2 regions of the Shewanella zhangzhouensis genome follow, and region 2 is predicted to be linked to the other one. Evidence: predicted binding sites of a transcription regulator. Region 2 holds the regulator's gene; the other holds the start of a gene.
The links. The regulator LexA, encoded in region 2, represses DNA repair genes until DNA is damaged. The targets are predictions, from matches to a motif close to TACTGTATNNNNATACAGTA.
Positions count from the first base shown of each region.

Region 1: the regulator LexA is predicted to act here: its motif matches at 1,327-1,346, upstream of K0H63_RS02980 (LexA family protein).

Region 1 covers NZ_CP080414.1:680,637-683,774, reverse strand. Annotated here, with positions in the region: gene K0H63_RS02985 (Y-family DNA polymerase) at 1-902, opposite strand, end outside; gene K0H63_RS02980 (LexA family protein) at 904-1,311, opposite strand; gene K0H63_RS02975 (P-loop NTPase family protein) at 1,554-2,141, shown strand; gene K0H63_RS02970 (hypothetical protein) at 2,320-2,919, opposite strand; gene K0H63_RS02965 (hypothetical protein) at 3,126-3,138, opposite strand, start outside.
Region 2 covers NZ_CP080414.1:4,304,533-4,307,670, forward strand. Annotated here, with positions in the region: gene plsB (glycerol-3-phosphate 1-O-acyltransferase PlsB) at 1-844, opposite strand, end outside; gene lexA (transcriptional repressor LexA) at 996-1,619, shown strand; gene K0H63_RS19015 (cell division inhibitor SulA) at 1,616-2,122, shown strand; gene coxB (cytochrome c oxidase subunit II) at 2,511-3,138, shown strand, end outside.

The DNA.
Region 1 (3,138 bases), 890 kb from region 2:
GGACGTTCGTCATACGGGCTGTTATTGGCAAACACCAACACAGTGCCAGTAAGGCTACCTTGCTTGCGGGCTTTGGCCGCAGCAATTCCTACATGCTTGGCTATAGCCTGATTCAAAGATTGCAGATCAGTGATCCGCTCACCGATAGAGCGAGTTGAAAATATCTGCTTCTTGTCTGCCCTAGCTTCATCCCAGCCCTTACACGGCAATCCTGAAAGCTCCCTAACGGTACGCTCCATTTCGATGCTGAATTGCTTACGTGCTAACCCTGGGGGCATGTTAGCCAACTGCCAAGCATTCCGAATATCCATCAATTCAAGTCTTTTTGACAACTTGCGGCCAATCCCCCACACATCCCCTACAGCCATTTGCTCAAGTACATACTGACGCACATCTTCGCTATCAATGACACAGACACCCCGATAGCCTTCGAGTTTTTTCGCTGCATGGTTTGCAGCTTTAGCGAGTGTAAGTGTTGAGCCCATACCCACACACACAGGCAAACGTGCTTCTTTCCATACTGCGCGCCGGATTGCCATGCCCTGAGAATAGAGATCTTTGATCGCTGGATATGAACGGCGAAAAGAGAGAAAGGATTCATCTATTGAGTAAACATGCTGCTCGGGTGCAAAACGACCAATGATCTGCATCATTTTGGATGAGAGATCGCCATACAACTCATAATTTGATGATAGTGCGATGACACCTGCCTTCTGACACAAGTCTCGTACCTCAAAGAAGGCTTTGAATTTTTCAACTCCAGCAGCCTTGGCTTGCTTGTTTGCGGCAACTACGCAGCCATCATTGTTTGACAGCACCACAATAGGCTTTCCGCGCCAATCCGGTCTGAATACTTGCTCGGCGCTGCAGTAAAAAGAGTTGGCATCGACCAGCGCAAACATTTCAGCTCGCCTCCAAGACCTTGCTTGGCCTGTGACAACGAATAGAACGGATCACCACACCTTCGATGGAAAACTGATCCCACTCCAACACAGGCACCGGCTGATACGATTCGTTTGCAGACAACAGAAGCTTACGCTTAGTATCAATCAGCTTACAAACAAACTCACCGTTCAGGTTGGCCACTATCACATCGCCAGTTCTTACCCTGACGTGCCTGTCGACTATCAAAACATCACCATCGAAGATGCCAACTCCCTGCATTGAATCACCCGCTGCTTGGCCGATAAAGGTCGCACACGGATGCTCAATAAGTAGCTCATCAAGGCTCAGGGGTAGTTGGTAGTAATCCGTTGCAGGACTTTCGAAGCCGGTGATCCCTGCTCTGGCTCTAAGAGGAATTACTTTCATGGAATACACACAAATAACTGTACATTTATACAGTATAGTGTGTTTTGGCCATTTTCGGCAATGTCCATGGCAGAGGCTATTGATTGGTGGTGCTTCAGGCTGATAGGATTGCTCAAGGTCTGGCCAAGACCTGCTGCCCACCTTGGCGAACCCGGACGGGATGGCTTTACAAACAGTTCTTTTTCGGCTCAGGTTTTCAGCGATCTCGGCAGTGGGCACCGTTCTCGCGACTGGAGAACCTTATGCACCTGATAAAAGTTATTTCCTCTCAGAACGTTGAGCGTTTAAAGCAACTTGCGCGAAAGCTCAAACGTGAACAATCCATCCCCCACCATCAAGCTCTTGAAATCGTCGCTATAAACGCAGGATTTAACCATTGGAAAGAGGTCACCGAAAGCCATTCGAGGTATCTGCCTACTGAAACAGCGTTTCTCTCTGGAGTGGTTCTGGCCTTCGATTTAAAAGAAGCATCTGAGTTATCTGTGATCGATAGCGCATTGATAAGAGACCACCTGCTTGAGGTCTTTACCGAAAACTCGTTGCGACTCTACCACAGGAACCTGGAAGATGAAGACGACAACGAAGGACGGACACTTGGCGAAACGCTATCAGACGTAGAGCTGGACGATGACTTTCGGCATTTTGCGTGCTTTGAGCACTACAGGCTTAACCCTGAAATATCGCTGAACACTGTAGAAGAGGTGTTAGAGTTAGCGCGAAAGTACTCTTTTTGGCCTCCAGAATTCATTTGGATACGGGGAAAACTCATCGATACAGGCTCCCTTCCAGCAACAGATGAGATGGGTAACACAGTAGCTATACGCTGGTAATTATCGAATACAAAGCACCGAATGTCCCAAAGCAGGTAGGCAATTGCTTACCTGCGTCTCAAAATGTCCCCAAAAATCACATGAAGCTCTGCACTTTACTAAGTCCCATAAATAAACAGAATGGATTAAACAATTTAGCTCAAAAATTCATGATTTTTCAGAACTCAATCTGCATGCACTATTGCGGAGCGCCTCCTTGTATGGGCGGGCTCCCTGCATTAGTTTTTGATCTCACGTCGTCATTGAAAAATGCATTCTCATTCCTTTTAATTTCAGGCTCACAAATTGAATCAATATTACGCATCAAAATCTCATTATTATGTAGAAGTAGACTATTTTCTTCCAGAAGGGCTAGATTTTTCTTTTCCAATTCACAGATTATCTCTATATACATATCTATGTTAGCCTGCTGCTCTTCTCTTAGATTTTCATCTTTGCATACTGAGTTAGATGTATTGGAAACATCATCTTTTGCTATTGAAATGTTTTCTACCAATGTGTCTTGTGTTACCTTAAGACTTTTAACCAATCGTTTTAAATGGCTAATGGACTTCTTACTCTCGAACAGTTCTTCGTAATAATAGTCTCTTTCAGATACTAAATTTTTTAATGATCTAGGTTTCATCTCAATGGTACGAACGGTACGGTTTCCAACGTTCTCCTCTATCACAGCATGGAAGCAAACATCATTGAGAAACTTCAATGACTCAGGCAATGTTCTTTTCCGTACCCCAAACTCTTTCCTCAAAAATCGTGCAGTTTTTTTCTTTCTATCCATGAATTTGCTGGCCTCTTTTTACTTCAACTGTGAAATTCAGTCTTTCCTTACTTAACCTGAGCGACCTGACCGTTTGCACAAGCCTCCGACAGTGCTTTGGTTCGCAAGAATGCTATCAGTACGTCATAAAATCGAACCTTATTTAAAATCTTGCCTGCATAAAGAACACAAACTTACTCAATCCATTAGATTCAACAGTCACATAATTAACATTGAGCT
Region 2 (3,138 bases):
AGAGCTTGTTCCACAGCCAGGTGAGGAAGCGCTCGGCGATGCGCACCAGACTGTCGGAGTAATCGGCTGCAATCTCATCCAGATATTGAATGGCGGTTTCACGGGCCTTTTCTTCAGAGATTTTTTTGCTGGCGGCTTCTTCGGCAATCGCTTTTTTCAGGTTGTCGGATTTCAGCAGTGCATGAAACATGGCCTGACGATTGGGCAACACAGGCCCTGTCATCACTTTACGCTGACGGCGGAAATGAACCCTCGCCACCCGGGCAAGCTTGTGGGCAATGCGCTTGTCTGTGCCATGTTCATCGGCCATATGACGCAGCGACACAGCACGGGAAAACTGCACGAAGTTATGGCGACCCAGGAATAAAATCATCAAACATTTACGCAGCCAGGTCGGATCTTCCCGCTCAAGCACTGCTGCACGCATAGTGTCATCTTCTTTACCCGGGGTTCGCCCCCAGTAAAGACTTACAGGCACCAGCTGTATATCCAGCTCTTGCTGCTGACGGTGCAAAGCCAGCAGTTGCTGGAAAGTCTGCAAAAAAGGCTCATTGCTGTCACGTTTGCCAAACAGCGGCTTTCTGCCCTCCAGACACACGACCCGTGGGGTCTTGATTCCATCGACTTCCAGCATCTGATATGGGCTGGGTAACCCCAACTTGCCGGTCACCTCATGGAGCGCAGCAATATCGCTCACTGACTCGGTTTTCATGACGTAAACCAAGGGGCGGGAGGGATCGAGATTCAAATCGGCGAAGGGATCCTGAGGTACCACTATGGTGTGTACCAACTGCTTCTGGATCCAACGCAAAGACTTAAACCAAAAAGACTCGTGTGCTGACATGCTGATATTGGGAACCTGGCTTCAATCAATAGCGCAATAGAATATCAGACAGCCGCAGCCATTAGCCAATAATCTGAAAAATGGTTAATACTTGCGCTGATGAAAATACTGTATATACTAACAGTAACTGTATAGAAAAACAGGAATGACCATGAGACCGCTGACGCCTCGCCAGGCCGAGATCCTGGACCTAATCAAACGCAACATCGCCGAAACCGGCATGCCCCCAACACGGGCAGAAATTGCATCCAGACTCGGCTTTAAAAGTGCCAATGCCGCCGAGGAGCATCTTAAAGCGCTTGCCAAAAAAGGCTGCATTGAGATTATGCCCGGCACCTCGCGAGGTATCAGACTGGCGGGTGATGAGCTGGAAGATCAGCCAGACCCGGGGCTGCCCCTGATAGGTCAGGTGGCTGCCGGTGAGCCCATTCTCGCCCAAGAGCATGTGGAGCAGTATTATCAGGTCGATCCTGCCATGTTCCGCCCCCATGCCGATTTTCTGCTGCGCGTTCGCGGCGACAGTATGAAAGACATAGGTATTCTCGACGGAGACCTGCTGGCAGTGCACAAGATGAACCAGGCACGAAACGGCCAGGTTGTCGTTGCCCGGGTGGAAGATGATGTCACGGTAAAACGCTTCGAGAAACAAGGCAATGTGGTGTTCTTGCACGCAGAGAACGAGGCGTTCGCCCCTATCAGAGTGGATCTTGCCAGCCAAAGTCTGACTATCGAAGGCTTGGCCGTGGGCGTTATCCGTAATGGAGACTGGTTATGAACAAGCTGATTGGTAACGCACCCCGTCATCCCGGCTTGTGGACAGATTCCGCCGCCAAAGATGTTTGCCCCGCATCTCAGGTGATCACCCAAAGCACTCAATCCCAGGGGCGCCAAGAGATACAGCAGCTCGCCCCAGAGCTCGCACGCCTCAGTCTTGAGGGCCGATGGATAGTGCTTATCAGCCCACCCAACATCGGACTCAAATCCACTCTGGCACAGGCTGGTGTGCGCATGGACCGTGTGCTGCTGGTGCATGCCAAAGACGAATTTGAAACCCTGTGGGCGATGGAAAAGGCCCTAACCAACGGTACCTCAAGCGCCGTACTGTGCTGGACCAACGAACTGGATCCCAGAGATAAACGCAGATTGGCATTGGTAGCCAAAAATGCCGTGGCATTGGGTGTCATTTTTGAAAATGTAAATGCTCACTCACAGGCCAACGCTTTTACTGTTAGGCCCGAGTTAAGTCACCCCCTTCGCAGTGCCTCTCCGCTGCACTGATCATCTCCTCATCCCTTTGAGCCCCGTTATCGGGGCTTTTTTTCGATAATTTTTTCAGATAATTAGAAAATAAAGTGATCTTGATCAATATTTAAACTGCAAGTAATGTAGTTCAGGTTAACAACGATTTGTTTGTTATATCCGGGCGATTATGTCGTCGCAGTATCTGAGGCTTGCGCCATGGATATTGTGTATTTGACCGATATATTCAGCTGTAGGTGCAAGTGTGGTGAACAAAGCTGTAGTTCATTAAATAAGATACCAACCGCCAACGCACTTTGAAGTCATCGTTGCTTTTTGTGGGAACCGAAGAGTTTGCATAGAGCAGAGACTTACTGTGTGACTCTTCTTTGTAGTTGCTTGATGCAATTGACAGAGGAGATGTCTTGTGAAGCAATGGTTGTATTGTTTCGCGGCGGCTTTTATGGCCCCGCCCATCCTTGCGGCTGATATGCCGCTCAACATGACACAAGGTGTTACTGAGATAAGTGGCAGGGTCTATGGCCTGCACATGACTATCCTGTACATCTGCTGTGCCATAGGTGTAGTGGTTTTTGGCGCCATGATTTACGCCATGATAAACCACCGCAAATCCAAAGGGGCCGTTGCCGCCCAATTTCACGAAAGTACCAAGGTCGAAATCGCGTGGACTCTGGTGCCCTTTCTGATCCTGATTGCCATGGCTATTCCGGCAACCAAGACCCTCATCGCCATGGAAGATCCCTCCAACGCCGACTTGACCATCAAGGTCACCGGCTCCCAATGGAAGTGGCATTACGATTACTTCGACCACGACTTCGGCTTTTACAGCATCCTGGCGACCCCCAGAAGTCAAATAGAAGGCGCCGAAGCAAAAGGCGATCACTACTTGCTGGAAGTGGATAAGCATCTGGTGCTGCCCACCAACCGTAAGGTTCGCTTTTTGATGACTTCCGACGATGTCATTCACTCCTGGTGGGTGCCTGCATTTGCCGTAAAAAAAGATGCCAATCCGGGCTTTATCAACGAGGCCTGGA